DNA from 2 places in the Lysobacter yananisis genome. Region 1 is predicted to be linked to the other one. Evidence: riboswitches for the same ligand, from Rfam matches in the RefSeq annotation. Region 1 holds a riboswitch; the other holds the start of a gene.
The links. A riboswitch is a leader RNA that binds a small molecule or an ion and turns the genes downstream of it on or off. The one in region 1 is predicted to bind S-adenosylhomocysteine.
Positions count from the first base shown of each region.

Region 2: it holds a riboswitch for S-adenosylhomocysteine, as region 1 does, so the genes downstream of both, ahcY (adenosylhomocysteinase) here and RDV84_RS07650 (ATP-grasp domain-containing protein) in region 1, are expected to answer to the same signal.

Region 1 covers NZ_CP133568.1:1,797,463-1,813,017, reverse strand. The annotation lists gene RDV84_RS07690 (family 20 glycosylhydrolase) at 1-1,881, shown strand, start outside; gene RDV84_RS07685 (tetratricopeptide repeat protein) at 2,110-2,748, shown strand; gene RDV84_RS07680 (EAL domain-containing response regulator) at 3,039-4,250, shown strand; gene RDV84_RS07675 (ATP-binding protein) at 4,258-7,125, shown strand; gene RDV84_RS07670 (ankyrin repeat domain-containing protein) at 7,193-7,990, opposite strand; gene RDV84_RS07665 (ankyrin repeat domain-containing protein) at 8,085-8,822, opposite strand; gene RDV84_RS07660 (Tle-like phospholipase domain-containing protein) at 8,873-9,838, opposite strand; gene ggt (gamma-glutamyltransferase) at 10,053-11,798, shown strand; S-adenosyl-L-homocysteine riboswitch at 12,103-12,180, shown strand; gene RDV84_RS07650 (ATP-grasp domain-containing protein) at 12,195-13,229, shown strand; gene RDV84_RS07645 (gamma-glutamylcyclotransferase family protein) at 13,320-13,667, shown strand; gene RDV84_RS07640 (TCR/Tet family MFS transporter) at 13,705-15,138, opposite strand; gene RDV84_RS07635 (TetR/AcrR family transcriptional regulator C-terminal domain-containing protein) at 15,227-15,555, shown strand, end outside.
Region 2 covers NZ_CP133568.1:321,853-337,407, reverse strand. The annotation lists gene RDV84_RS01510 (M12 family metallo-peptidase) at 1-1,094, opposite strand, end outside; gene metF (methylenetetrahydrofolate reductase [NAD(P)H]) at 1,456-2,280, opposite strand; gene RDV84_RS01500 (GNAT family N-acetyltransferase) at 2,443-3,159, shown strand; gene RDV84_RS01495 (LytTR family DNA-binding domain-containing protein) at 3,140-3,382, shown strand; gene RDV84_RS01490 (hypothetical protein) at 3,501-3,641, opposite strand; gene RDV84_RS01485 (RHS repeat-associated core domain-containing protein) at 3,640-8,319, shown strand; gene RDV84_RS01480 (hypothetical protein) at 8,300-8,773, shown strand; partial or broken gene RDV84_RS01475 (RHS repeat-associated core domain-containing protein) at 8,894-9,907, shown strand; gene RDV84_RS01470 (hypothetical protein) at 9,898-10,194, shown strand; gene RDV84_RS01465 (hypothetical protein) at 10,588-11,331, opposite strand; gene ahcY (adenosylhomocysteinase) at 11,641-13,071, opposite strand; S-adenosyl-L-homocysteine riboswitch at 13,133-13,209, opposite strand; gene RDV84_RS01455 (S9 family peptidase) at 13,525-15,555, shown strand, end outside.

The DNA of each region.
Region 1 (15,555 bases):
GCGCAGCGCATCGAGGACGCGCCGGCGTATCGCTGGCGCGGGCTGATGCTCGACGTCGCGCGTCATTTCCGCAGCGTCGAAGAGGTCAAGGCGGTGCTCGACCAGATGGCGCTGCTGAAGCTCAACACCTTCCACTGGCACCTCACCGACGACCAGGGCTGGCGCATCGAGATCAAGAAGTACCCGCGCCTGACCGAGGTCGGCGGCTGCCGCGTGCGCGCCGGCGCCAACGGCCGCGACGCCCAGGGCAAGAGCGTGCAGTACTGCGGTTTCTACACCCAGGAACAGATCCGCGACGTGGTCGCCTACGCCGCCGCGCGCCACATCAACGTGGTGCCGGAAATCGAAATGCCGGGCCATGCGCAGGCGGCCATCGCCGCCTACCCGGCGCTCGGCGTCGGCGACGTGCTCAAGCAGGCGCCGGCGGTATCGTCGGACTGGGGCGTGCACACCTATCTGTTCAATCCGCAGGACCAGACCTTCGCGTTCCTGAGCGATGTCCTCGACGAAGTGGTCGCGCTGTTCCCGTCGAAGTACATCCACATCGGCGGCGACGAGGCGGCCAAGGACCAGTGGCAGCTCTCGCCGACGGTGCGCGCCAAGATCAAGTCGCTGGGGCTGAAGGACGAAGCGGCGCTGCAGAGCTGGTTCGTCGGCCGCATCGGCGCGCACCTGCAGACGCGCGGCCGCGTGCTGGTCGGCTGGGACGAGATACTGGAAGGCGGCACGCTGCCGGCCAGCGCCACGGTGATGTCCTGGCGCGGCGACGCCGGCGCGCTGGAGGCCACACGCAAGGGCCACGACGTGATCCTCGCGCCCGATCGCAAGCTGTACCTGGACTACGCCCAGAGCGATCGCGACGACGAACCCAGCGGCCGCTTCCCGGTCACCGGCCTGCGCGCGTTCTACGAATTCCCGATGACTCCGCCCGGCATGGACGCGCAGCAGGCCGCGCACGTGATCGGCGCGCAGGGCAATCTGTGGACCGAGCACAAGCGCAGCTTCGAACAGGTGCAGCGGGCGCTGCACCCGCGCCTGGACGCGCTGGCCGAGGTGGTGTGGTCGCCGGCGCAGGGCCGCGACTGGAACGACTTCCAGCGCCGGCTGGTGTCGCAGCTGGAGCGCTACAAGGCGCTCAAGGTCGGTTTCAGCGACGCCGCCTATGCGGTGGACTTCAAGGCCGAGCCCGGCGCCGGCGGCGCGCAGGTGACGCTGTCCACCCAGACCGGCTTCGGCGAGATCCGCTACCGCACCGACGGCGGCGAACCCGACGCGTCCTCGCCGGTGTATTCGCAGCCGCTGCAGGCGGCGCTGCCGCTGGACCTGGTCGCCACCGCGTTCTTCGACGGCCATGCGCTGTCCGCGCCGCGGCGCTTGCAGGCCAAGACCGCGGCCGACCTCAGCGAACGCGGCAGCGCCCGGCTCAAGGCCTGTCGCGAGGGCTACAACCTGCGCCTGGAGGACGATGCAACGCGCGACGGCCGCGTGGGCGACGACGGCGACGGCGCGCGCGCGGCGCTGACGGCGAACCTGATCGACCCGTGCTGGATCTACCCCGGCGCCAAGCTCGACGGCGTGGCCACGCTGCGCGCCACGGTCGGGCAGGTGCCGTACAACTTCCAGCTGTGGCACGACACCGACCAGATCGTCACCCGCAAGGCGCAACCCGATGCGGCGCTGGAAGTGCGCCTGAACGATTGCAAGAGCGCGCCGATCGCGCGCCTGCCGCTGCAGCCGGCCCTCGCCAGCGACGGCCTGACCGTGCTGGAGGCGCCGCTGCCGAAGCTGTCCGGCAGCCACGACCTGTGCTTCGTGTTCGCCAGCGGCAAGCACGATCCGCTGTGGGCGCTGGATCGGGTGAGCCTGCGCCCCGCGCCGTGATATCGCGCGGCGCCGCCGCGCTGCATAGCGGTGCAGGGGACGTCCGTACGCGGCCGTCCCCTGCGCCGGCGTATGTGTCACGGACGTGTCGTCAGTGGCAGTTACGCGTTTCAGACGCACGCCGCCATGCGCTTCGCCACATCCGGGAAAGAAAAATATGTGCCGATGTTCATGGAAACGTGCATTGAGCGGTTAGCATGTAGCCGCCCAAAGGGGGGATTCACGTTCATGTTCATCCGCAATCTGCTGCTGGCCTCGGCACTCGCCGCGGCCCTGGCCTCCGGCGCAGCCCGCGCGCAAAGCCTGCCCAAGCCCAACGAGTTCTATTTCGACGCCGACGCGCAGACCGCGCGGCCGGTCATCGCGGTGCGCGAAACCGGCGAGGCGGCGATGGACCGGCTGGCCAAGATCCTCGAACGCAAGCCGCGCGCGCCGGCCGAGGCCGCGCAACTGGCGCACCTGGCGATGGAGGCCGGGCGCACCGAGTTGGGTCGCCAGCTGTACGGCCGCGCCCTGCACGAGATCGACAGCGGCAGCGCGCAATGGCGCGCGATCCACTGGAACTACGCCTGGGACCTCTACCACGCCGGCGCCGGCGAAGACGCGCTGAAGATCTTCGTGACCCTGCACAACGCGCGCGGCGTCAGTGCGAGCTGGATGCCGCCGACCTACGCCGTCGTGCTGTGGTCGCTGGGCCGCAAGGACGAAGCGCTGCAGTGGTACGCCGCGGCGGTGCGCACCGAGCCGGACCAGTGGCGCAACGCCTCGCGCTACGCCGAACTGCTGCCGAACTGGCGCGAGTCCGATCGCGCGACCCTGGTCGAAGTGCAGAAGGCCTGGGCGGCCAATCCGCCGGCCTGGCCCTGAGCGCGCGCTAAGCGCGTGAGTCCGGCGCCGGGCGCGTGAATCCGGCGCCGGGCGCGACCCGGCCACAGGCGCGCACCGCGCCGTTCATCGAGTTCGCGAGCCGGGCCGACCCGCCCGTAGCGGGCCCGCGCGCACCCGCATCACAACGCGCGCGCGATACCCATCGCAACCGCTCCGACCGTTCGTCGCCACGCTTCCCGTTCACTCCCGTACACGGCTACAGTTCGGCCGTTCGCGGCCGAGCCCGCTGCCGGGTCCGGTCTGTCGCTGCGCATGCAGCCGAGGATCGGATGTCGAAGTCGGCTCTCAGCGTCCTGGTGGTCGAAGATCACGGCTTCCAGCGCCGCATGGCCCTGCGCCTGCTGGGCGAACTGGGCATCGCGCCGGTGCTGGAAGCCGCCGACGGCGCCAGCGCGCTGCGCATCCTGCGCGAACGCGAGGCGCGGTCCGGTCCCCACCCCATCGATCTGGTCCTGGTCGATCTGGACATGCCCGGCATGGACGGCATCGAATTCATCGACCACCTCGCCCACGAGCAACTGGCGCGCGCGGTGCTGGTGGTCAGCGCGCTCGACCCGGCGCTGCTGCACACCGTGCAGACCATGGCCCGGGTCAGCGGGCTGCGCGTGCTGGAGGCGGTGGCCAAGCCGCTGACCAAAGCCAAACTCTCGAATGCCCTGACCGCCCTGCGCCAAACCAAGGCCTGCGAAGAACCCCAAGCCCCCCTCGAAATCACCGAAGCGCAAGCCCGCGAAGCCCTGGAATCCGGCGCCATCGAACCCTGGTTCCAGTTGCAGGTGGAACTCGGCAACGGCCGCGCCGTCGGCGTGGAAGCGTTGGCGCGCTGGCGCCGCGACGACGGCCGGGTGATCCTGCCGCAGTATTTCGTGCCGCTGCTGGACGCCCAGGACCTGCTCGACGAACTCACCCAACGCATGCTCGCCCAGGCCTGCCGCTACAAGCGCGGCTGGGACCGCGAGGGCCTGCGCCTGAGGCTGTCGGTCAACGTCTCCGCGTCCGCGCTCGACGACGCCGGCGCCGCCGACCGCTACCAGCGCATCGTGCGCGAGGCCGGGGTGGCCGCAGGCGAGGTCGTGCTGGAGCTGACCGAAAGCTCGCTGATGGCCGACGCCGCGCGCGGCCTGGCGGTGCTGGCGCGGCTGCGGCTGAAGGGCTTCGGCTTGTCGATCGACGACTTCGGCACCGGCTGGTCGTCGCTGTCGCAACTCTCGCAGGTGCCGTTCACCGAGCTGAAGATCGATCAGGAATTCGTCGCCGGCGCCAGCCACCAGCCGCGCAAGCGCGCGGTGGTCGAGGCCAGCCTGGACCTGGCGCGCAAGCTCGGCCTGGGCGTGGTGGCCGAAGGCGTGGAGACGGTCGAGGACTGGCAGATGCTGGCCGAACTGGGCTGCGCGACCGCGCAGGGACGGCTGATCGGCGACGCCGTGCCCGGCCCCGAACTGCGCGCCGCGCTCGGCCGCTGGCGCCGGCCGGAGCACTGAGCGCGGCATGTTCGCCTGGCTCGACCGCATCAGCATCCGCCGCCAGCTGTGGGGCCTGTTCGCGTTGTTCCTCGCCGCCGGCTCCAGCGTGCTGCTGCTCGACGAGTTCGAACAGCACCGCGGCCGCGCCGCGCTGCAGACCCTGCAGGACGACTCGCTGAGCGGGCTGCGCCTGATCAAGACCATCTCCGACGCCTACGGCCTGGACGTGGTCGACACCACCTTCCGGGTGCGCAACGACCTGGTCGGCTGGGACGAGGGCGTGGGCCGGGTCGACCGCGCCCGCGCCCGCATCGATGCGGCCTGGCGCAGGCTCGACGCGCTGCCGCATTCGCCGCAGGAACAGCAACAGCTCGCCGCCGCCGGCCAGGCCCGGCGCACCGCCGACGCCGCCGCGCAGGAGTTGCGCGCGATCCTGCTGCGGCGCGACCTGCCGGCGCTGGGCCGCTTCGCCGACACCCGCCTGTACCCGGCGATCGACCCGCTGACCCAGCGCATGCAGAAGCTCTCCGACCTGGAGCTGATCCAGGCCGACGCGGTGGTGCGCGCCGACATCGCCCGCAGCGAACGGGTCAGCGCGCTGCGCATAGCGGTGTCGCTGCTGGCGCTGACGCTGGCGGCGCTGGTCGGCCGGCGGGTGCTGCGCAACGCCTCGCGCGGCATCGACCAACTCACCTGGCTGGCGCGGCGCATGCGCGAGCACGACTACACCGCCGACCCCGGCGAGCTGCCGCCGGGCGAACTCGGCGCGGTGATGCAGACGTTCCTGGACATGCGCCGCGACGTGCTCGGCTTCGAGACCGAACTGACCGGCCAGCTGATCCGCAACGAGCGCACCCGCGCCGAACTGGAGCGGCGCGAGCGCTTCCAGGCTTCGCTGCTGGATTCGGCCCAGACCGCGATCATGGCGGTCGACGCGCAGGGCCGCTTCACCCTGGTCAACCCGTTCGCCGAACGCCTGCTCGGCCTGCGCGAGGCCGACGCGGTCGGGCGCATGCCGCTGCATTCGGTGTTCGAAGGCCGCGCGCTGCGGGCGCTGGCGAGCGAACTGGGCGCGCAACTGGGCCGGCCGGTCGCGGCCGACTGGACCGCGCTGCGCGAACTCGCGCGCGCCCACGCCGCGCCGCGCGAGACCCGCCTGCGCCATCGCGACGGCACCTGGGTGCCGGCATTGGTCGCGGTCTCGGCCACCGGCGGCGGCGACGACGAACCGCCGGGCCTGCTGGTGATCGCCGCCGACCTGAGCGCGCTCAAGCGGCTGGAACGCGAGTTGCGCGCCAGCGAGGCGCGCGCGCACGATGCCAGCCGGGCCAAGTCTTCGTTCCTGGCGGCGATGAGCCACGAGATCCGCACGCCGATGATCGGTGTGACCGGCATGATCGAGGTGCTCGCGCATTCGCGCCTGGACCCGGGCCAGCGCCAGGCGCTGGAGGTGATCCAGCAGTCCTCGCAGTCGCTGCTGCAGATCATCGGCGACATCCTCGACCTGTCGAAGATCGAGGCCGGCCGGCTGGAACTGGCGCCGGCGCCGCTGGACCTGGCCGCGCTGGTGCGCGCCACCGGCGCCGGCTTCCTCGCCGCGGCGCGCGCGCGCGGACTGGCGCTGGACTGCGAGGTCGACGCGCGGGTGGCCGCGGCCTATCGCGGCGATGCGCTGCGGCTGCGGCAGATCCTCGGCAACTTCCTCTCCAACGCGGTCAAGTTCACCGAGCGCGGCCGGATCGAGGCGGCGCTGGAATTCGAAGCCGCGATGGCGCCGGCCGCCGGCGACGACGCGCCGCGCGACCGCCTGTGCCTGCGCGTGAGCGACACCGGCGTCGGCATCGACCCGCAACAACAGCGGCAATTGTTCCAGCCGTTCCAGCAGGCCGATGCCGACACCGCGCACCGCTACGGCGGCACCGGCCTGGGCCTGGCGATCTGCCGGCGCCTGGCCGAGCTGATGGGCGGACGGATCGAACTGCACAGCGAGCCGGGCGTGGGCACCACCTTGCGCCTGCATCTGGAACTGGCCCGCGCGCAGGCCGCCGAACTCGCCGTCGACGCCGACGCGGCGCTGCCCGCGCGCGCGCCGCCGGACGTCGAACGCGCGGCGCGCGAAGGCCGGCTGACGCTGCTGGTCGACGACCACCCGACCAACCGCCTGGTGCTGGCGCAGCAACTGGCGCTGGCCGGCTACGCCTGCGAGACCGCGGCCGGCGGCGAGGACGCGTTGCGGCGCTGGCGCGGCGGCCGCTACGCCCTGGTCCTGACCGACCTGCGCATGCCCGGCATGGACGGCTACGCGCTGGCGCGGGCGATCCGCGCCGAGCAGGCGCAAGCCGGCATCGGCGCCGGCGATCCGCGGCGCACGCCGATCCTGGCGCTGACCGCTTCGGCGCTGAAGGACGAGGCCGACGCCTGCGTCGAGGCCGGCATGGACGACTGCCTGGTCAAGCCGCTGGCCGCGGCGACGCTGGCGGCGGCGCTGCGGCGCTGGATCGCGCCGGAACCCGACGACGCGCCGCCGACGCAGCCCGCATCGGCGCTGGCGCCGGGGCGCGAGCTGGGTCGCCTGCTCGATCTGGACACGCTGCACGGCCTGCTCGCCGACAGCGGCGGCGGCGATGCCGCCACGGTGCTGGCCGAGTTCCTGGCCGCCGCCGACGACGACCTCGCCGGCCTGCATCGCGCGCGCGCCGACGACGACGCCGGCGCGCTGCACCGCCACGCGCACCGGCTCAAGGGCGCAGCGCAACTGGTCGGCGCGCAGGAGTTGGCCGAAGCGGCGCAGGCGCTGGAACGCGCGGTGCACGCACAGGATCGGTCGCTGTGGGCGGCGCTGCTCGGCGATGCGGAGTCGGCGCTGCAACGCTTGCGGCGACTGAGCGGCTGAAGCGTTCCTGCGCGCGCGGCGCCGCGACCGTTCGCGTCTTGCCTCGTCCGCCGGAATCCACCGCCCCTCACTTCGCCGCGTTCTCCACCGCCACGCCGCGCTCGCGCAGCCACGCGATCGCCGCCTCGCGTTCGCCGCGGGTGCGCGCGTTGAGCAAGCGGTCCGGGCTCATGAACATGTAGCGCTGGAAGGTGACGCCCTGCGCGTTGCGCGCGCCCGGATCGGCGCCGGCGCGCAGCAGGGTCAGCGCATGGCCGAATTCGTTGATCTTGGCCGCCACGTGCAGCGGCGTGTTGCCCATGCGGTCGGCGCGGCCGGGATCGGCGCCGGCGGCGAGCAGCGCGGCGAAGTTGCCGGCGCGCTCGGCCATCAGCGCCGAGGCCAGCGCGCCCGCGCCGGTGACGGTATTGGTCAGGTTCGGATCGACCTTGGCCTCGAGCAGCGCGCGCAGGTACTGCGGATCGTCGGCCATCGCCGCCAGTTGCAGCACGGTGGCGCCGTCGTCGGCGCCGCGCGCGGGATCGGCGCCGGCGTCGAGCAGCGCGCGCAATCCGGCGACGCTGCGCTGGTACAGCGCCCACTGCAGCACGGTGATGCCGCGCGCGCCGCGCGCATCGGGATCGGCGCCGGCGGCGACCAGGGCGCGCACCCGTGCGGCGTCGCCGCTGGCCGCGGCCTCGGCCAGTTCGGCCGCGGTCGCGGCGGGAAAGACCTCGCGGGCTTGCATGGCGCGCACTCCGGGTTGGGCGGACGCGGCCGACAGGCACAGCCACAGGCCCAGCGCGGCCGCTGCCGCGCGCGCCGCGGCGAGCGCGCGCGAACGCGCGACGGGAGCGTGGCGGGAACCGTGGATGAGCGAGGCCATGCGCGCCTCCGCGTCGATGCGGGGAAGATGCGCCGATGCTAACCCGCGAACGCGGCGAGGACGCCGCAGCGCGGCACGAAGCCGGCGAACCGTCTCAGCGCCCGCCGTCCTCCACCGCCACATCGTGCTGCTGCAGCCACGCCGTCACTTTGGCGCGTTCGGCGCGCGCCGGCTCGCTGAGCTTGTCGGCCGGCAGCTTGAACAGGAAGGTCTGGAAACTCGCGCCCTGGGCGTTGCGCGCGCGCGGGTCCGCGCCGGCTTCGAGCAAGGCCAGCACCTGCGAGGTGGCGTTGAGCTTGGCCGCCTGGTGCAGCGGCGTGTTGCCCATGCGGTCGGCGCGGTTGGGATCGGCGCCGGCCTTGAGCAAGGCCGCGAACTGCGCCTGGTAACGCGGGCTGGCGGCCTCCGACAACGGCGTCTGCCCGGTTTCGGCGTGGGCCACATCGGGATCGGCGCGGTGCGCCAGTAGCAACTGCAGGTACTGCGGATCGTTGGCGATGGCCGCTCCGTGCATCGCGGTGGCGCCGCCGAGCCCCGGGCGGGACGGGTCGGCGCCGCTGTCGAGCAGCGCTTCCAGGCCCTTCGGGCTCTGCTTGAGCATCGCGTACTGCAACAGGTTCACGTCGCGGTCGCCGCGCGCGTTGGGGTCGGCGCCGGCGGCGACCAGCGCGCGCACCTGCGCGGCGTCGCCCTCGGCCACCGCCTGCGCCAGCTGCGCGCTGCGCGCGTCGGGAAAAGCCTGCTTCGCATCGTCCATCGAATTCCCCCGGCAGGCCGCGGCCGCCAAGGCCAGCAACAGGCTCGACGCAACGATCGCGGCGGTACGCATCATGGCCCGATTGTGCTCAGCGTACGCGCCGCTGCCAAGCCGACCCGGTCACGTCACTGCCAGGGCGTCTGCTGCTGCAGCGCCTCGATCACCGGACCGATGGCATGCAGCTCGCCGGGACGGGTGGCCTTGTCGGCGACGTACTCGGCGGTGCGCTTGGCCATCTCGATCGGGTTCCAGGTGAAGTCCGGCGCCTTCGGCGGGTCCGGGTCCTTCAGGTTGATCTCGTGGCCGGGCGCGTCGGGGATGCCGTTGAGGATCGGCACGTCTTCCTGCGCCGCGGTCAGGATTTCACCGCTGACGTTGTAACGGCGGATCTGGCCGTCGGCGGCGTCGTTGCGGGCGGTGGACGGGTCCAGGCCCAGTCCGCGCAGGGTGTCGTCGTGCACGCCGGAGGCGTTGAAGGTCACCGCAGCGGTGTCGGTGGCCAGCGCCGCGGTCGCGGCCAGGCCGCCGCCGAGCGAGTGGCCGGTGATGACCATGTTCTCGCCGAAGGCCTGCTGCGCGTCCTGGGCCAGCTGCACGGCCTGATCGTATTGCTTGGAGTCCCAGCCGATGCCCTGGCGGGCGTTGGTGATCCAGTCCTGCACGTCGTTGGAACCGGCGTAGGCGACCACGTACTTGCCGTTGCCGTCGGTGTAGATGCCGGCGCGGAAGCCGGTGTCGCTGTTCTCCAGCGAGCCGGGGTCGATCCCGGCCTGGGTCAGCTGGGCGTCGTCGAGGCGGGTCCAGTTGCCGACGGTCTGGGTGTCGGGGTTGTAGACCGCCTGCGAGATCTGCGCCATTTCCAGGTCGATGGCCTGCGAATCCTGGCCGCGCAGTTGCTGGTCGAACGAGGTCGGGTCCGGCGCGGCGTTGGCGGCCGGGCCCTTCAGCGCGGCCAGCTGCGGGTGGTAGCTCGGGTCCAGCGCATAGGAGCCTTGCGGCACCGGCGGATTCAACGGCAGCTGCGGGGTCAGCGGCTCGAGCGGTTTTTGCCAGGTCGGCTGAAGCTGGGTCGGTTGCAGCTGCACGTTCATCGCGAAACCCCTCCCATCGGATGGAAGCCAACCTACGTGGCCGTATGCGCGCGCCACAACTGGGGCAGACCCGAGGGCCGCGCATTCATGTTCGACCGCGGTCGCGCTTGCGCCCCGCGTCGCGGCATCGGAGCCCGCGCCGCTCGACTTTCGGCCTACATCGGTCGGCCGCGCGCCTGCGCTATCGTCGCAGGCTGTCCCGGGGAGTACCGCCATGCCTGTTTCGATCTCCGCCCTGCGTCCGCGCCGCGCGGCGGCGCTGCTCGCGCCGCTGGCCCTGGCCTGCGCGTTCGCGCTGGCGCCGGCGCACGCCGCCGACCGCATCGGCGGCAAGACCTTCGCCACCCGCAGCGAGGTGTACGCGCCGCACGCGATGGCCGCGACCTCGCACCCGCTGACCACCCAGATCGCGCTGGACGCGATGAAGGCCGGCGGCAGCGCGGTCGACGCGGCGATCGCCGCCAACGCCGCGCTCGGGCTGATGGAGCCGACCGGCAACGGCGTCGGCGGCGACCTGTTCGCGATCGTGTGGGACCCGAAGACGAAAAAGCTCTACGGCTACAACGGCTCCGGCCGCTCGCCCAAGTCGCTGAGCCTGGCCGAGTTCCAGAAACGCGGGCTCAAGGAAATCCCGCCGCACGGGCCGTTGCCGGTGACCGTGCCCGGCGCGGTCGACGGCTGGTTCGCCCTGCACGAGCGCTTCGGCCGCAAGCCGATGGCCGAGAACCTCGCGCCGGCGATCCGCTACGCGCGCGAGGGCCATCCGGTGCACGAGGTGATCGCCTATTACTGGAACGCCTCGGTACCGCGGCTGTCGAAGTGGCCGGGCTTCAAGGAGCAGTTCACCATCGACGGGCGCGCGCCGCGCACCGGCGAGATGTGGAAGAACCCCAACCTCGCCCACACCCTGGAGCAGATCGCCCAGGGCGGCCGCGATGCGTTCTACAAGGGCGAGATCGCGCGCACCGTCGGCGCTTACTTCAAGGCCAACGGCGGCTATTTGAGCTACGAGGACATGGCCGCGCACCACGGCGAGTGGGTCGATCCGGTCAGCAGCAACTACCGCGGCTACGACGTATGGGAACTGCCCCCGAACGGGCAAGGCATCGCCGCGCTGCAGATCCTCAACATCCTGGAAGGCTACGACCTGAAATCGCACGGCTTCGGCAGCGTCGAGCACGTGCACCTGTTCGCCGAGGCCAAGAAACTCGCCTTCGCCGACCGCGCGCGCTGGTACGCCGACCCGGCGTTCGAGCAGTCCTCGCCGGTGGCCAAGCTGATCTCCAAGGATTACGCCGCGCAGCGGCGCAAACTGATCTCGCTCGACAAGGTGCTCAAGGAAGCGCAGCCGGCGACGCCCGCGCAGCTCGACCAGGGCGACACCATCTACATGACCGTGGCCGACGCCGACGGCATGATGGTCTCGCTGATCCAGTCCAACTACCGCGGCATGGGCAGCGGCATGGCGCCGCCGGGGCTGGGCTTCATCTTCCAGGACCGCGGCGAGCAGTTCGTGCTGAAAGAAGGCCATCCCAATTCGTTCGCGCCGGGCAAGCGGCCGTTCCACACCATCATCCCCGCGTTCGTGACCAAGGACGGCAAGCCGTGGCTGTCGTTCGGGGTGATGGGCGGAGCGATGCAGCCGCAGGGCCACGCGCAGATCCTGATCAACATGATCGACTTCGGCATGAACCTGCAGGAAGCCGGCGACGCGCCGCGCATCCAGCACGACGGCTCGACCGAACCGGCCGGGCAGATGGTAGCGATGAGCGACGGCGGCGAGTTGGATCTGGAAACCGGCTTTTCGTACGAGACCGTGCGCGAGCTGGTGCGGCGCGGCCACAGCGTGCGCTTCGCGCTGGGACCGTACGGCGGCTACCAGGCGATCATGGTCAATCCCAACGGCGGCTACGTCGGCGCCAGCGAGTCGCGCAAGGACGGGCAGGCGGCGGGGTATTGAGGTCGCGCTCGCGATGAGGGTTGCGCCGTCGCCGCATTCTCGCGGTCGCAGCTCGCGCAGCTCCTACAGGAAGCGATTGTAGGAGCTGCGCGAGCTGCGACCGCGAAAACGCAACGACGACGACCCCTGTCGCAAGCGAATGCGAAAAATTTTCGCGCCCCCACGCCCGCGCTCGCGAAGCTTTCGCTATTTTCGCCCGTCGTCGCTTCATGCGTTGACAGCCCGCCGCATCGCATCGAACACTGCGCCTGCATCGCCACGCGATGCGTCCAGTTGCGCAGCGCCATCGCGGCGCGGCGCGATCCGGCCCGAGGGGTGCTGCGACGGAGCCTGCGCTCCGCCACGCTCGGTCCGCGATGCCGAGCAAGGGCGCCCTCCCGCATGTTCGGAGGCGCCATGTCCGTCGTCGTTTCTGCTTCGCCCGATTCCACCCTGCCCGATTCTTCCTTGCACGATGCCGCCCCGCACGAGCCGCGGCACCTCGCCACCGATCCGCGCTCGCCCGACTTCATCGTCTTCGATCCGCCGCTGTCGCTCGCCTTGGTCGTCTCCGACGTGCAACCGCAGCCGCACGAGGACGACGCCGGCCTGCTCGCCGCGCTGAGCGAGCACGGCATCCACGCGCGGCCGCGCATCTGGAGCGACCCGGCCGTCGACTGGGCCGGGCACGATGCGCTGCTGGTGCGCAGCACCTGGGACTACTTCCAGCGCTACACCGAGTTCCTGCAGTGGTACCAGCGCATCGACGCGCTGCGCTGCCCCATCGCCAACCCGCTGCCGCTGCTGGTGTGGAACAGCGACAAGCGCTACCTGCTCGACCTGGCCGCGCAAGGCGTGGCGATCGTCGCCACCGCGCATGCGCGCGGCGGCGAACTCGACGCTGCGCTGGCGTCGATGCAGGGCGAGGTGGTGGTCAAGCCCAGCGTCAGCGGCGGCGCCTGGAACACGGTGCGCGGGCGCATCGGCGACGCCGCCTTCGCCGAGGCGCTGGCGGCGCTGCCGCGCGAACTCGATTACCTGATCCAACCGTTCCTGCCGCAGGTGGTCGAGGACGGCGAGTGGTCGCTGCTGTTCTTCGGCGGCGTCTACAGCCATGCGGTGTTGAAGAAGCCGGCGCAGGGCGACTATCGCGTGCAGACCTACTTCGGCGGCCGCGCCGATCTCACCGAGCCGCCGGCGCCGGTGCTGGCCGCGGCGCGGCGCGCGCTCGACGCGGTCGCCGCGCTCGGCCATCGCGACCACGCTTACGTGCGCGTGGACGGGGTGATCGTCGACGGCGCGTTGCGGATCATGGAGCTGGAGTTCATCGAACCGTTCCTGCACCTGGCCGCGCATCCGCCGGCGGCGCGCGCGTTCGCCGCGCAGTTGGCGCAACGCTGGTCGGGGTTGCGCGAATCGCGCGCGTCCGCGTCCGCGGCATCGCCGGCCTGAGCCTGCGCCGGCGGCGCGCCGCGGTTGCGCGCGTCGCCGGCGCCGCTTAGCGTCGACAGCATCCTTGCGCGTACCGGTATCCAGGCCGTCATGAGCGACTCCCACCAAGAACTGTTGTTTTCCTACGGCACCCTGCAACTGCCGGCGGTGCAGCAGGCCACCTTCGGCCGGTTGCTGCAGGGCGAGCCCGACGCGCTGGTCGGGTTCCGCCGCACGATGGTGAAGATCGACGACCCGCAGGTCGTCGCCACCAGCGGCGAAACCCATCACCCCATCGTCGCCGCCAGCGGCGACGCGGCCGATCGCGTCGCCGGCACGGTGTTCGCGATCAGCGCGGCGGAACTGGCGCACGCCGACGAGTACGAAGTCGACGACTACCGCCGGGTCGAAGCCGAGCTGGCCTCGGGCCGGCGCGCCTGGGTGTACGTGCAGGCCTGAGCCGCGCGTCGCCCAGCGCCGCCGCGGCCCGACGCGTTCAAGCGCCGGGCGCGGCTTCGATGGGCGCGGCATCGGCGGGCGCGGCCGACGCGTTCGCCGGACCGCGCAACAGCTTGCGCAGCGCCGGCACGCACGGCAGGTACAGCGCCGCGCCGACCACCCACACCCAGCCGTCCCAGTGGCCGGCGCCGGCGACGTAGATCGCGCCGAACAGCAGCGGCCCGATCACCGCGGCGAGGCTGGCGAGGCTGGCCAGCACGCCCTGCAGCGCGCCCTGGCGGGCTTCGTCGGTGCGCTCGCTCGACATCGCCAGCAGCGCCGGCCCGCCGATGCCGCCGCCGGCCGCCAGCAGCAGGCCGGGGGCGAGGGTCGCGACGCTGCGGGCGAAGGCGAACGCCAGATACCCCAGCACGTCGGAGATCACCCCGCCGAGCAGGGTGCGCGAGGGCCCGAAGCGGTCGCTGATGCGGCCGGTGGCGAAGGCCTGGAACAGCGAGTGGATGATCCCGAACGCCGCCAGCGACAGGCCGACCGCGGTCGGGTTCCAGCCGAAGCGGTCGTGGCCGTAGATCGCCCACAGCGTGCCCGGCACCTGCCCGGCCAACTGCATCGCCAGGTACAGCCACAGCAGCGGGGCCAGGTCCGGCAGCCGGCCCAGCTCGCGCAGCGAGTGCCACGGCGCCAGCTCGCGCAGCGACGGCAGCGCCCGTTGCGGCACCGGCGCGCGCGGGCGCCGCGGCTCGGGCAGGGCCAGCCAGGCCAGGGCGAAGTTCAGCGTCGCCAGCGCGGCCGCGGCCAGGAACGGCGCGCGCAGCCACACCGCGCCGAGCAGCCCGCCGATCACCGGCCCGGCGACCAGGCCCAGGCCGAAGCTCGCGCCGAGCCAGCCGTAGCGGCGCGCGCGCTGGGATTCGTCGGAGATGTCGGCGATGTAGGCGCCGGCGACCGAACCGCTGGCGCCGCTGACCCCGGCGATGGCGCGGCCCAGGTACAGCAGCGACAGCCACGGCGCGCAGGCCATCAGCAGGTAGTCCAGGGCGCTGCCGAACAGCGAGCACAGCAGCACCGGGCGGCGGCCGAAGCGGTCGCTGAGCGCGCCCAGCGCCGGCGCGCAGACGAACTGCATCAGCGCGTACAGCGCGGTCAGCGCGCCGGCGTGCAGGGCCAGGTTGGCGTGCACGCCGAACGCGTCGAGCAGTTGCGGCAGCACCGGCGCGATCAGGCCGATGCCGATGGCGTCGAGCGCGACCGTGGCGAGGATCAGGACCAGGGCGAGGTTGAGGCCGGAGGCGCCCGGCGCCGGTGCGGGCGCCGGCGCGGGCGACCGGGTCGTGGCGGTCGCCTCGGCGCCGGGCGGATCGCGCCCGGCGGCCGGGGCCGGGGTCGGTTCCGCGGGCATCGGCCCGGCGGGGCTGGCGGAGCCTGCGGGTTCGGCCGGCGCGGCGGCCGGCGATTGGATCGGGGTGCGCATGACACTTCCCTATCAGTGATAGATTCGCAGCGGATGCTAATCTATCGACGATAGGGACACAAGCCCCGTCGGCCGGAGACCGAAATCCATGAAATTGCAGCGCGAGACGGTGGTCGCCGCCGCCCTGAAACTGCTCGACGAGGTCGGCATGGACGGCCTGACCACGCGCCGTCTGGCCCAGGACCTGGGCGTGCAGCAGCCCAGCCTGTATTGGCATTTCAAGAACAAGCGCGAGCTGCTCGACGCCCTGGCCGAGGCGATGCTGGCCGGGCACCGGCCGGTGGACCGGGCCGCCTGCGCCGATTGGCGCGAGTGGATGGCGGCGCAGTCGCGCGAGTTCCGGCGTTGCCTGCTCGCCCACCGCGACGGCGCCCGGGTCCACGTCGGCACCCGCCCGCAGCCGCACGATTTCGGCGA
Region 2 (15,555 bases), 1.5 Mb from region 1:
GGGCCCCAGTAGCCGTGGCCGTAGGGGTAGATCGTGTTGTTGCCGTTGTTCGGATCGTGGTGCGCGCCGAAGTTGTGGCCGATCTCATGGGCGAAGCTGTAGTAGCCGGTCATGCAGCTCGCGCCGACCACGCTGAAGGCGTTGGTCGCGCTCGAGTTGAGGTAGCCCAGGCCGCAGTACGCCGGGTCGGTGATGATCAGGACGTTGACGTCGGCTTTGATGGTGTTGCGGGTGGTGTGGTAGTTGTTGAGGTAAGCGTCGGTGGTGCCGGCGAAGCGGCTCAGGTCGGTGTCGAAGCCGGCGCTGACGTAGCTGTCGGTGTACTGGCCGGCCAGTTCGAAGCGCACGTTGACCGCGCTGTTGGCGAAACTCTGGTTGCTCTCGGTGATGGCCAGGTTGGCCTTGGTCAGGGTGTTGCCGACCGCGTTGGCGGCGGCCTGGGTGTAGACCACCATCACCCGCACCACGGTCGGCGCTTTTTCGCCGGCCTTGGCTTCGTCGAACGCCGGATCGAGCTTGAGCGGCGGCATCGGCAGGGCGGCGTAGGAAGACGGATGGTCCTCGGGCATCTTCGATTCGTCGATCAGGCTGATCGCGTGGCCCTGGCCCTTGAGCGGGTCGATGCGGTACAGCTTGCCGCCGCTGCGCACGGTGCCGGAGATCTGTCCGCCCTGGCGCACCAGGATCGCCGACTCTTCCGGATTGTCGATCAGCTCGGCGCCGGTGAATTGGTTGATGCGCTTGAGCTGGGCGTTCGGGTCGCCGACCATGCCCTGCCAGACCACCACGCCGCCGGGCTTGGTTTCGGCCTGCAGCTTGTGCGCCTTGAGGCTGACGCCGGGGGCGAGGTTGAGCAGCAACTGGTCCTGGGTCTCGGTGATCTGCGCGGCGTCGGCGCGGACCAGGTCCACGCGCACGGCCGCGCGTTCGGCCTTGGCGGCCTTGAACGCGCTGTCGGCGTCGGCGCTGCGCGCGAGCGAGGCGGCCGGCGCGGCGAATAGCGGCGCCGGTTCGGCGGCCGATGCGGCGCCGGCCAGGCCGAGCGAAAGGGCGATGGCGAAGTTCAACGGCAAGAGCTTGTTGCGGACAGTCATGTGCGCACTCTCCATTGGGGACCGCTGCGCGCCGCGCGGCCCGTGGCCGGGCCGGCGGTGGCGGTCGCGAGGGCACCGCTCGTCGTGGCGATGCATCCTGGCGCCAGTGGGCGCGCGCGCGGTCGCGCGGCTCAAGACCGAACTTGTCGCAAGACAAACGCAAGCTGAGACCTGCGCGTGCAGTTCGTCATTGGTGCTGGGCAGCACGACGCATTTGTGTGCGTTGCGTCGTTTCGCTTCAGCTGGGTGAACGCGCGTCGCCGGTCGGGCGTATACGGTTACGCGCGCGCTTTCGCATCGCGATCGCCGCGAAAACCCGGCCGCCCGCAAGCGCGCGCGGGGACGCGCGCGTCGCGTCTGCTCAGGCGATGCGCGAGAGCACCGACAGCGTCGGCTTGGCGAGGTTGAGCGTGTAGAAGTGCAGCCCCGGCGCGCCGCCTTCGATCAGGCGACTGCACAGCCGCGCGACCACGTCGGCGGCGAACTCGCGGATGCTGTCGGCGTCGTCGCCGTAGGCCTGCATGCGCTGGGCGATCCAACGCGGGATCTCGGCGCCGCACAGGTCGGAGAAACGGCGCAGCTGGCTGAAGTTGGCGATCGGCATGATGCCGGGCACGATCGGTACGTCGATGCCGGCCGCGCGCACGTCGTCGACGAAGCGGAAATACGCGTCGGGGTTGTAGAAATACTGGGTGATCGCGCCGTCGGCGCCGGCGCGGACCTTGCGCTTGAAGTTCTCCAGATCCGACAGCGCGTCGCGCGCCTGCGGATGGGTTTCCGGGTACGCGGCCACTTCGATGTGGAAATGGTCGCCGGTCTCGGCGCGGATGAACTCGACCAGTTCGTTGGCATAGCGCAGGTCGCCGGCGCTGGCCATGCCCGAGGGCAGGTCGCCGCGCAGGGTGACCAGGCGGCGGCAGCCGAGCTCGCGGTAGAGCTCGAGCAGTTGGCGGATCTCGCCGCGGGTGCCGCCGACGCAGGACAGGTGCGGCGCCGCGTCGAGGCCGTGCTTGCCGCGTAGGCGGCGGATGGTCTCGGGCGTATAGCTCAGGGTCGAGCCGCCGGCGCCGAAGGTGCACGACACGTAGCTCGGCGAGAACCCGCGCAGCTTGGCCGCGGTCTTGTCGAGCTGGCTGCGCTGATCGTCGGTCTTGGGCGGATAGAACTCGAAGCTGATCGGCAGCATGGGACGGCACCGTGGCGGGGTTGCCGGGATAATATCTCTTTATCGCGATGGATTGGAATATCGCTGGATGGGGCAAGGTCCGACCAAAGTCGCACTCCGCGCCGGCTTGAGCCGCCGCCGCCGCGCCGCCATTGCGATGGGCAGTCCCTGCAGGCGGCCGGCATGAGCGAAGGCGATCTCGACAATCCGATCTGGGCCTCCCTGGCGAGCCGCCATCGCGCGCTGGCGCTGGGCGCGGGCGGCGTCGCCCGCTATCCGGCCGAGGTGGCGCCGTTCCTGGGCGTGGCGAGCGCCGATGCCGGCGAAGGTGCCGACGCCGATGCGGCGCTCGAAGCGCTGGTGCCCGCGGGCGACACAGCCTTGGTCCTCGGGGTGGCGCCCCGGCCCGGCCCGCGCTGGCGGCTGCGCCATCTCGCCGACCTGGCGCAGATGATCTGCCGCGCGCCGATCGCGGCGCCCGACGCCGGCGACGACGATGCGCCCATCGTCGAGCTCGACGCGGCCCGGCGCGAGGATGCGCTGGCGCTGACCGCGCTGGTCTATCCGCATTACTTCCGGCCGCGCACGATGGAGCTGGGGCGTTACTTCGGCATCTACCAGGACGGCCGGCTCGCGGCGATGGCCGGCGAGCGCATGGGCACGGACGGCTACACCGAGCTCAGCGCGATCTGCGCCCACCCGGATTTCCTCGGCCGCGGCCACGCGCGCCGGCTGCTGGCGTTCCTGGCCAACGACAACCACGCGCGCGGCCGCGTCCCGTTCCTGCACGTGAGCCAGGAGAATCCGCGCGCGGTCGGCCTGTACCTGCGCAACGGCTTCGAGCTGCGGCGCGCGATCCCGTTCTGGGCGCTGAGCCGGGCTGAGCCGGCGCGCCCGTAAGCGCCGTCGTAAAGCGACGCAAGCTCAAACGCGGCGGCGATGGGCGCGGCTGGACCCGTCGCTGTTCTTCCGCGCCGAGCGCAACCCTCCGCTCAACCTGCGTGCGGTGAAGTCGGTGGAACCGGCGGTGGGCGACGGCTACGAACTCGAACTCAGGGACGGCAGTCGGATCGAGGTGTCGCGGCGGCAGTCGCGGGAACTGCGCGAGCGGTTGTCGTTGTAGTGGCATGGCGATCGCGGCGGCGGGTCGATGCGATGGGCCGATGCCGATGGAGCAGGAAACGGACGCTGCGAAGCGTCCGTTTTTCTTGGCGGTATTCATGCGGTAAATACGCCGGATATCAGCAAAAAATCACTGTTTTTTCGAACTTGAACCGCGGCGGCGCCGGTAACGAAAATGTCGACGGGCGGTCAACGACGATCGCCCCGGCATCGAGGTGAAAGCTGTCGACGCCGCGCCCTTCGTTCTCGGGTTCGAACATGCTTACAGGGATTCGTTTCGCGCAGCGCGCCTTCGCACGCTGCGTCCGGTTTCGGCTTTCGCTGTCCATCGCACTCTGGCTCGCGGCGATCTTCGCTTCCGCCGCCGTCGCGCAGGAAAGCCAGATCGCATGGAAGATCGTCGTTCCGACCGGCCAGACGACGTCCTACAACACCTATCAGCAGGCGGCTGACGCGATCAAGGCGCTGCCCGGGCCCAGTGACGGACCCAATCCCTATCCCTTCGTCACCGTCGTCAAAGACAACCTGCTGCGCGCCGACGGCAAAGGCACCATCACCTACTGGATGGGCTTGAAACAGCCGCTGGATCCGGACTGGGGCTACGACGCTACCCTGGGCGGCGCGCCGCACTCCAGCGAAGCGCTCGCGGTGGCGGAGCTGGAGGCGTTTTACAACGATCAGGCGCCGGCCTGCCCGGCGACCGCGAAGGCCACGGCCACCGGGGCCTGGAGCCCGCCCGATCCGCAACACGCGGGGATGCTGGAGCATCGCGTGTTCGACATCGTCTACTACCGCGGCGAAAACACCCAGACCCAGCCTTGCGTGAAGGACGCGACGGATACGATGACGCTGTCGCGCACGCGCCGGATGCAATGTCCCGCCGTCAATATGAACTGGAGCGACAAGTACGGGGCTTGCGCGAACGAGCGCGATGTCGCGGCGATCAGCACCGACAAGATCCTCGGGTGCGGCGGTCACCGCGGTAATCCTTGCAACGTCAAGACCGGCGAGAAGATCGAGAACCAGACCGATTTCGACCTGGGCTGGATATCCCTCACGCGCAGCTACCATTCCGGCATCGCCGTGCGTTCCGGCAGCTTCGGTCCGGGCTGGACCCATTCGCTGGACCTGCGCTTGAGTATCTCGGCCGATACGCTCGGGCTCAGCGGCGGCAACGGCTACCAGGTCCGCTTCGCCAAGGTAGGCAACGCCTTCGTTGCCGCCGACAGCAGCGGCGACCGGATCGTCGCCTCGGGCTCGCAGTGGTTGCTGCATCGCTCGGGCGAGGTCTTGGTGTTCGACAGCCAAGGCCGTCTGGCGGAGCGGCAGGCCGAGGACGGAACCAAGCTGACCTATGGCTATGGCGCGTACGACCGCCTGGACTCGGTGACGCACTCGACCGGCCGGTCGGTGAAGTTCAACTACGCCGGCAACTCCGGCGACGCGCTGATCTCCTCGATCGCGTCGGGGAACACAACCCTGGCCAGCTACACCTATACGCCGGGGCGCCAAGTCGAAACCGCGGCGTTTCCCGGCGGCGGCCAGCGCAAGTACCACTACGAAGACAGCCGCTTCCCGCGCCACCTGACCGGCGTGACCCACGAAGACAACAAGCGCTACAGCACCTTCGCCTACGACGCCAAGGGGCGGGTGATCACCAGCCAGCACGACGGCGGCGCCGACAAGATCACGCTGGCCTACCGCCCCGAAGGCGGAACCGAGGTGACCGACTCGCTGGGCCAGAAGACGACCTATGGCCTGACCAGCGGCACCGGCGTGTTGCCGCGCCGGTTCGGCGACATCGTGGACGAGAATGGCACGGTCAAGAATATGTACAACGCCGAGTCCACCGACTTCCGTGGCCGCCCGGCCAGCCTGACCGACCGCAAGGGCATCAAGTCGGAGTTCGCCTACGCCGAAGCCAACGACGCGGTCACCGGCGCGCTCGCGCGCACCGTCACGACGACCGAGGCCGTCGGCAAGCCCGAGCAGCGGGTCAGCACCGCGACGACCGATGTCGCCAGCAACCGCCTGATCCGCTCGACCGTCGGCAACCAGGAGACCCGGATCGCCCGCAACGCCCGCCTGCAGCCGATCAGCGTGGCCGTGCGCGACACCGTCGCCAATGTGACTCGCACCACCGCCTACGCCTACTGCGAAGCCGCCGATGTCGTCGCCGCCAACAGCACCTGTCCGATCCTGGGCCTGCTGAAGTCGGTGGATGGCCCGCGCAGCGACGTCAACGACATCACCAAGTTCGAGTACTACGGCAGCGACGACAGCACCTGCGCGACCACACCGGCGCTGTGCACCTTCCGCAAGGGCGACCTGCGCAAGACCATCGATGCGGCCGGCCTGGTCACCGAAATCTCCGGCTACGATGCGCAGGGCCGGGTGTTGTCGGTGGTCGATCCCAACGGCGTGGTCACCGACTCCGAGTACAACACCCGCGGCTGGCTGACGGCCAGCAAGGTGCGTGGTACCGACAACGCGGTCGAGACGGACGACCTGGTCACCAAGATCGAGTATTTCCCCACCGGCCTGACCAAGCAGGTCACGCTTGCGGATGGGAACTTCACGACCTTCGCCTACGACAACGCGCAGCGGCTGACCGGCGTGACCGACCGCTCCGGCGCGACGGTGCAGTACACGCTGGATCTCGCCGGCAACCGCAAGGTCGAAGACACCAAGAACAGCGCCGGCACCGTGCAGGCGACGCTGTCGCGGGTGTTCAACGTCCTGGGTCAAGTGCAGACCTACAAAGACGGCCTGAACCACGCGACCGGCTACACCTACGATGCCGAGGGCCATCCGGACACGACCACCGACGCGCTCGGCCGCGTGACCGACCAGGACTACGACCCGCTTGGACGATTGGTCAAAACCTTGCAGGACGTCGGCACCGGCCGGATCAACGCGGAAACCAAGATCGAGTACGACGCACTCGATCAAGTGACCAAGGTGATCGATCCGAAGGGCCTGTCCACGGTCTACGCGCGCAACGGGTTCGGTGAGCTGACTCAGCTGACCAGCCCGGACACCGGCGTGACCGGCTACACCTACGATGCGTCGGGCCAGACCAAGACCCGGACCGACGCGCGCAATATCACGACAACCTACAGCTACGATGCGCTGGGCCGCCTGACCCAGCGTGCTTACCCCACTGCCGTGCTGGGCACGACCTACACCTACGACACGGTCGCGTCCGGCTGTCCGGCCGGGGAAACGTTCTCCAAGGGGCGGCTGAGCCAGTCCGTCGGCACCGGCGGCGCCTTGCGCTATTGCCACGACCGCTTCGGCCGCATGGTGCGCAAGATCGTGGTCACTACCGGGCCCGTGCTGACCCTTCGCTACGCCTACACCGCGGCCGGCACGCTGAAATCGGTGACCTATCCGGACGGGAGCGTTGCCGACTACGTGCGCGGCAGCCATGGCCGAATCACCCAGATCGGCGTGACCCGTACGGGAGCGTCGCGCGAAATCCTGCTGACCGCCGTGGGCTACGCCGCATATGGCCCAGCGGCCGGCTGGGCATACGGCAACAACCAACCGATGACGCGCAACGTCGACCGCAATTACGACATCTCGCGTCTGGTCGGCTCCGCCCCGGACGGCCTGTCGCTGCACCTGACCCGCAATGAAGTCGGCAACGTCAGCCGATTCAGCACCCAGAACCAATCCGCGATCCTGGCGCGCTACGAGTACGACCGGCTCGACCGCCTGACCCAAACCCAGGATGGCCCCACCGCGACCCCGCTGGAGACCTACGGCTACGACGCCACCGGCAACCGCACCAGCTTCAAGAGCGGAGCGAGCGCCGTGCAGGCCTATGCCTTCCCGAACACCAGCCACCGCCTGCAAAGCGTTGCCGGCATCGCGCGCAGCTACGACGCAGCCGGCAACACCACCAGCGTCGGCGGCACGGCGAAGCAATACGTCTACAACGACCTTGACCGCCTCGCGCAATTCAAGGTCGACGGCGCGGCGAAGATGAACTACGCCTACAACGGGCTCGGCCAGCAGGTGCGCCGCTACAACGACACCAGCATCCGGCATTCGCTGTACGCCGAGGATGGCAGCTGGTTGGGCGAGTACGACAACGCCGGCGCGGCGCTGCAGCAAGTCGTTTGGATGGACGAGCTACCGGTCGGCGTGATCCAGGGCTCCGGCACGGCGCAGAAGCTGTACTACATCGAGCCCGATCATCTGGGTACGCCGCGGATCGTGGTCGATCCGGTGCGCAACAAGGCGGTTTGGGCGTGGAACGTCAAAGGCGAGGCGTTCGGAAATACGCAGCCAAATGAAGATCCGGACCTGGACGGCGCGAAGTTCGTGTTCGATATGCGGTTTCCGGGGCAGCGGTTCGATGCGGTCAGTGGCTTGGTTTACAACTACTTTCGTGACTACGATTCGGCCGTCGGTCGTTACATTCAGAGCGATCCGATTGGTCTGAATGGTGGGGCTGATACTTATGTTTACGCCGATGCGCAGCCACTAAATACCATTGATCCCCTGGGGCTTATGGATGTCCGGGCTAGAAGATTTCTTGGTGGAGAGTTTCGAGGGCAAGTCCGATTCTCGGTGAGGTTCTATGGTCCGGTGAGCGGTAGGTTAAGAGACTTTAAAGCATTTCTGATGAGCCCCTTGCCTGGTGCCGCCAAGCAGCTCGACAAGGGTCTGAATTATTTGGACGGCGATCCATCCGGGGTTAGCTCAATCCCGCTCATAAAATTAAGCAAGCGGCGGATGTGTGATAGCTATGATGATGAGGCGAAGCAGATCTACGAAGAAATGTTCGGAAGTTGGTCGCCAATAGGTACCATCTCTGCCGATCAGCTTGTTAGCTATGTGGCGGCGGTGAAGGCATCCAATCCGAATCTTCGTTACGATGCTGGACTTATGATCAGGGAGTCGACCAATGGTCTTCCGTTTGAGTGAAGGCAGGTGTTGGCTTGTAGCGCTGCTGGCGATGGTCGTCTCAATCGTCGTATCGATATGGCCTTTGGGTGAGGTGAAATCCCAGTTCTTTGTGCTCCTGGCGGGAGCTCTATCCGCTTATCTCGTGTTGGCAGGCTATGCGGCGGCAAGGTTGATCCGCTGGATAGATTCGAAGGGTTTTGGATTTGGAAGGACTATTGGCGTACTCGCTACGTTCGCCTTTTTGCTGGCGATGTCATGGGGGGTGTTCGGCGGCTACTTTATCCTTTCATCTTCGCAAGGATTGCAGTCGACGGAACAGTTGGCTGTCGACTACCTGCTTAGAAGGGGGGTTAAAATACAGCAGTCGCTAATGATTGCAGTGCCGATTTTATCGGTTGCGTCAGAAAAAATGGTGGACTCGATCGGCTCAATACTTTTGCTGGTGATTGCTATGGCTCTACTCCTTGGATAAATGCGGTATTGCTGCACTAACACCTCCCAATCGGGCATCATAGGGGCCAGGGCCCAGAGCGGATGCCGTCGGCGAAACGCCGCCAGCGTAGGCGGCACCGCCTAGTAATACGTCTACAACGAGTTAGGCCGCCTCGCGCAATTCAAGGTCGACGGCGCGGTGAAGATGAACTACGCCTACAACGGGCTGGGCCAGCAGGCGCGCCGCTACAACGACACCAGCATCCGGCATTCGCTGTATGCCGAGGATGGCAGCTGGTTGGGCGAGTACGACAACGCCGGCGCGGCGCTGCAGCAGGTCGTTTGGATGGACGAGCTACCGGTCGGCGTGATCGAGGGCTCCGCCACGGCGCAGAAGCTGTACTACATCGAGCCCGATCATCTGGGCACGCCGCGGATCGTGGTCGATCCGACACGCAACAAGGCGGTGTGGACGTGGAGCGTGAAGGGCGAGGCGTTTGGCAGCACTATGCCGAACGAAGACCCTGACATGGACGGTACGAAGTTCGTGTTCGATATGCGATTTCCGGGGCAGCGGTTCGATGCGGCCAGCGGGTTGGTCTACAACTACTTTCGCGATTACGATTCAACTACGGGGCGATATATTCAGGGTGACCCCACAGGCCTGGATGGCGGGATCAGCTTGTATGCCTATGCACAGTCCGGTCCGTTGAAGTACTACGACCCCGAAGGTCTATGCCCCTGCGGAAATGTAGATGCATTGTTGAAAAACGCGCGAGCCGATATGCGGGATTGGAGTCGCAAAGCTGATCGGAGCGAAGTCAATTCCAGTTTTGGTGCCGAAACAAACAAATGCAACTTGTTCGTAGATACTATCTATGAAGAATCAGGCTATGCGCTGCCTAATCTTGGAGGCTCGCTTTTCTCTGTAATGATGTTGAGGTATCCGCCGGGTGCCCAGACATTGTCTGACGCTAGCTATGACTTGCTTGGGTGGCCGAAGGTTTCCGGTCCTGCGCAACCTGGCGATCTGGTTGCGTATGAAGGACATGTTGGAATCTATGCTGGCGATGGAACGACGATTTCCGCATCTACCGATAAGGGAAAAGTTGAGAATAGCTGGGGCTTCAGGAAGGGGCAGAATCCGGTGATCAGGAGAAGCAAATGTCCATGATTTCGAGACATATGTCGCTGTCCGTGTCGGGTGTTGCACTGGCTGTGGTGCTGCTATTCCTCGTTTATTCGCATGCCAAGTCTTCATTTTTCCACGTGGGCTACAATGATGGATTATCGGCGGCCAATAGTGCTTTCCTCCAGAAGCTCCGTGAGCAAGGCAGCCCAAATTTTGATTGCAAGGGCTTTCCGGAGGCTGATCTTGAGGAACTGGTCAGTGTGAAAGGTGACGCCGTTTATTTGATCAAGTCAGGTGGTGCTTTGCGAATGTGTGAGTATCTGCATTGACGCGGATATCAAGAAAGAAGTTGCGCTGCATCTTTTCTTGAGTCTTTTCTCTAGCTGTCTGAGCTATGACGCGCATGATGTCACTTCGTTCGATTGGCAGCCTGATGGCGCGCGATGGTCGATCCTCATGAGCGCTCGCAAAAGACGGTGAATTGACCGTGCGAGGATCGCTTGGCGAATGAAGGTGGCAAATACGTACGGTCGCAGTACCGCGTCTGGTGGGAGCGGTGCTCTGCTTTGAAGTGAGCCGATCTTGGGCTTCGGGATGGCGCGTGAAGAGCACGGCGCGACGCGGTAAGCGGTGCGCCGTGGCAGCAAGAAAGCGGACGCTCTCGAGCGCATGTTTTGAGTTTTCGCTCGCTACCCAACCAAAGCAAGGCGACGGCAGGTGCCTCAAATAAACGGCACCCCCGGAACATCGTCCGGCAGATCGATATCCGGCACCAGATCGCGAATATCCGGCACCGCCACCGTCGGCAGCTTGTCGAGGCTGGGGAACCAGTCCTGCTCGGTCAAGCGGTCGAACAAGCGCTCGCCCTGCTTGCCCAGGCCGATGCCGAGGCCTTGCGGCGTGAACGCGAACGGGCCGGCGTCGTGCAGGTATTGCTCGGCGGTGGCGCCGAGGATGCCGGGCAGGTTGTCGATGTCGAGCTTGCCGATGGTGAGCTTGGTCTGGTCGATGCCTTCCTGGCTCAGCACGTCGTTGATGTCCGGGGTCAGCGCGATCACGGTCAGGTCTTGCGCCGACAGCTGGTACAGGCCCGAGTCGACGTAGGCGTCGGGATGGGTGCCGAAGGCGAACTCGCGGAATGCGGCGGGGTCGCGCTCCAGTTCGGCGAAGCCTTGCGGGTCGCGGATGCGGTAGTCCTCGATCGCGGTCTGCAGCGCCAAGGTGGTGCGGTCGCGCCAAGCCAGGCCCGCCGGCGACAGGTCGGTGCTGTCGAGCGAGGCGAAGCGCTCCATGTACTTGTCGCCGTAGCCCATGTAGTAGTCCGGCGGGGTCATGCCGGGGTTGCGCGCTTCGAAGTCGGCCAGGCGCTGCTCGTAGTATTCGCGCGTGCCGACCTGGACCGGCGCCGGAGTGTCGGCGGGCGGGGTGTAGGTCGGAAACGAAGGCGCGTCGATCGGGCGGACCATGGCGGGCTCCTGCGAAAGGATGGCGTCAGGGTAGCGGTGGGGGAGGGGGCTGCCAGCTCGGACAGACCCTAGGTGAAAGGCGCGGAGCGGAATCAGCGCAGGCGGTTCAGGTTGCGCTGACGCGTCTCTTGCGCGCTCGCGGCTTGCGCCGCTCCTGCAACGCGGCCCTGCAGGAGCGGCGCAAGCCGCGACGCGGCCGATCGTTCGCCGACGCGATGCGAGGTCTGTACGAGGCATCCGCGCAAACGAAAACGGGCGCCCGAAGGCGCCCGTCTTTCGTATCGGCGCATCGCCCGAAGGCGAAGCCGATCAGTAGCGGTAGTGATCCGGCTTGTACGGACCGTCGACCGACACGCCCAGGTACTGGGCCTGTTCGGCGGTCAGCGTGGTCAGCTTCACGCCGATCTTCTCCAGGTGCAGGCGCGCGACTTCTTCGTCGAGCTTCTTCGGCAGGATGTAGACCTTCGCCTCGTACGTATCCTTGTTCGCCCACAGGTCGATCTGGGCGAGGGTCTGGTTGGAGAACGAGTTCGACATCACGAAGCTCGGGTGGCCGGTGGCGCAGCCGAGGTTGACCAGGCGGCCTTCGGCCAGCAGGAAGATCGAGTTGCCGGTCTTGAAGGTGTACTTGTCGACCTGCGGCTTGATGTTCAGGCGGGTCGCGCCGGAGGCGTTGAGCGCGTCGACCTGGATCTCGTTGTCGAAGTGGCCGATGTTGCAGACGATGGCCTGGTCCTTCATCTTCGACATGTGGTCCAGCGTCAGCACGTCCTTGTTGCCGGTCGTGGTGACGTAGATGTCGCCGCGGCCCAGGGTGCTCTCGACGGTGTTGACCTCGAAGCCTTCCATCGCCGCCTGCAGCGCGTTGATCGGGTCGATCTCGGTGACCACGACGCGGGCGCCGTAAGCGCGCAGCGAATGGGCCGAGCCCTTGCCGACGTCGCCGTAACCGCACACCACCGCGACCTTGCCGGCCAGCATCACGTCCATCGCGCGCTTGAGGCCGTCGGCCAGCGACTCGCGGCAGCCGTAGAGGTTGTCGAACTTGCTCTTGGTGACCGAGTCGTTGACGTTGATCGCCGGGACCAGCAGCGAGCCAGCTTCGGCCAGCTGGTACAGGCGGTGCACGCCGGTGGTGGTCTCTTCCGAGACGCCCTTCCAATGCTTGACCACTTCGTGCCAGAAGCCCGGGCGCTCGGCGTGGACGCGCTTGAGCAGGTTCTTGATGACCTGCTCTTCGTGGTTGCCCGACGGGGTGTCGACCCAGCCGTCGCCGTTTTCGAGCTCATAGCCCTTGTGGATCAGCAGGGTCACGTCGCCGCCGTCGTCGACGACCAGCTCCGGGCCCTGGCCGTTGGGGAAGCTCAGCGCGGCGAGGGTGCAGTCCCAATACTCTTCCAGCGACTCGCCCTTCCAGGCGAACACCGGGGTGCCGCTGGCGGCGATCGCCGCGGCGGCGTGGTCCTGGGTCGAGAAGATGTTGCACGAAGCCCAGCGCACGTCGGCGCCGAGGTCGCGCAGGGTCTCGATCAGCACCGCGGTCTGGATGGTCATGTGCAGCGAGCCGGTCACGCGCACGCCCTTGAGCGACTGCGCGGCGGCGTACTTCTTGCGGATCGACATCAGGCCCGGCATCTCGTGCTCGGCGATGTCGATCTCCTTGCGGCCCCAGTCGGCCAGGGAGATGTCGGCGACCTTGTAATCGCCTTCGGTCGAGAAGGTCTTCGGTACAGCGTTCATGCGGATTAGCTCCAGTGCGGGGGGAGCCGGCGGGATGCCGGGTCCGGCGAGTCGCGAAGACTCAAACCGGGCGCCGTTGGGACCTGGGCCTCGCCGAGCCTGGCCGTGTCCGTCACGGTCGCAGCGCCCCTCGGCGGGCTGAGCGCGAAGTATATCGCGCGGCCCGCGGCGGCCGAAACGCGGGCCTGAACGCGCGGCTGCGGCAAAGCTCGGCTCCGGCAAGGCTCGGTCCCGGCAACGCGCGCGGCCCGCCCGCGACGAGCGACCGGCCCCAATGGCATAGGCGCCGCGGCGCGCCGGGCGGCTAAGCTCGAAGCGGGGAGCGCGCCGCCCATCGCCGCCGTCGCCGCGACGGCGCCGGGCCGGCCAGCGCTCCGACGTTCCGCATCCGCTGCGTTGCGCAGCGGTGCTTTCCCGCATCAGCGTTTTTTCGCATCCGAGGACCGACCTTCCATGAAGCCGCACGCGCGCCGCTCCGACCGCCGACCTTCCACGCCCGCGCCGGGCAGCCGCCGGCCGTTGCCGGGTTTGCCGTTGCCGGGTTTGGCGTTGCCGGGTGTGTTGCTGCTCGCGCTGGTGCCGTGCCTGGCCGCGCAGGCCGCGCCGGCGGCCAAGCCCGCCGCCGCGCCGGCCGCCGCGAACGCGGCGTTCGGCGACGGCTACCAACTGCCGCCCAAGCCGCTGCAGGCCATCGTCGACGCGCCGCGCCCGCCGCAGATGTCGCTGAGCCCGCGCCGCGACTGGATGGCGCTGATGCGCACGCCGTCGTTGCCGGGAATCGAAGTGGTCGCCCAGCCCGAGCTCAAGCTCGCCGGCCTGCGCATCCATCCGCGCGTGCGCGCGGCCAGCCGTTTCAGTTTCGCCAGCGGCCTGGAGCTGCTCGAGATCGCCAGCGGCAAGACCGTGCAGATCGACGGCCTGCCCTCGCCGCTGTCGCTGGCGTCGCTGGAGTGGTCGCCGGACCAGCGCTGGCTCGCGTTCAACCGCGTCGACGCCGCGAGCGGCGCCAACGAGGTGTGGCTGGTGGAACTGGAGACCCGGCGCGCGCGCAAGCTCGTCGCCGGGCTCAACACCGTCGCCGGCCGCGGCTACGGCTGGACGCCCGACAGCCGTAGCCTGCTGGTGCGGTTGCAGCCCGAAGGGCAGGGCGACGCGCCGGCGGGCAGCGGCGTGCCCACCGGCCCGGCGACCCAGGAAACCCGCGCCGGCGGCGGCGTGAAGCAGATCCGCACTTACCAGGACCTGCTGCGCAACGAGAACGACGCGCGCCAGTTCGAGTACTACCTGCGTTCGCAACTGGCGACGGTCGATCTGACCGGCCAGGTCGCCAAGCTCGGCGCGCCGGACCTGTACACCGGCGTGTCGGTCTCGCCGGACGGCCGCCACGTGCTGACCACGCGCCTGCAGCGGCCGTTCTCGTATCTGGTGCCGGCGAGCATGTTCGCGCGCCGCATCGACGTGCTCGACGGCAACGGCCGGTTCGAGCACGAAGTCGCGCGCCTGCCGTTGGTGGACGGCCTGCCGACCGGCAACGACGCGGTGCCCACCGGCGTGCGCGAAGTCGAATGGCGCAGCGACGCGCCGGCGACCCTGGTCTGGGCCGAGGCCCAGGACGGCGGCGACCCGGCGCGCGCGGTCGAGATCCGCGACGCGGTGTTCATGCAGGCCGCGCCGTTCGACAAGCCGCCGCAGACCCTGGCGCGGCTGGCCTCGCGTTTCGAAGGCGCGCACTGGGGCAGCGGCGAACTGGCGCTGATCGATGAGTTCTGGTGGAAGACCCGGCAGGTGCGCCAGTGGCGGATCGCGCCCGACCACGGCGATCGCGCGCCGGAGCTGATCCGCGAAGGCCGCAGCGAAGACCGCTACAACGATCCGGGCAAGCCGGTCAGCGTGCGCGACGCCGCCGGCGGCGAACGCCTGCTGACCAGCGCCGACGGCGGCAGCGTGTACTTCATCGGCGAAGGCGCCTCCAGCGAGGGCGACCGTCCCTTCCTCGACCGCCTCGACCTCGCCGACAAGCGCCGCACGCGCCTGTTCCATTCGCAGGCGCCGTACTTCGAACAGCCGTTGGCGGTGCTCGACGACGCGGCCAAGTCCGTGCTGACCGTGCGCGAATCGCCGACCGAACCGGCCAACCTGCAGCGGCGCGAACTCGGCGGCGACGCCGCGCCGGTGGCGCTGACCCATTTCCCGCATCCCACGCCGCAACTGCGCGACATCAAGAAGGAACTGATCCGCTACAAGCGCAACGACGGCGTCGAGCTGACCGCCAACCTGTACCTGCCGGCCGGCTACGACGCCAAGCGCGACGGCCCGCTGCCGATGCTGATGTACGCCTACCCGGCCGAGTTCAAGAGCGCCGAAGCGGCCAGCCAGGTGACCGGCTCGCCGTACGAGTTCAACGCGGTCAGCTACTGGGGCCCGCTGCCGTACCTGGCGATGGGCTACGCGGTGCTGGACAACCCGACCATGCCGATCGTCGGC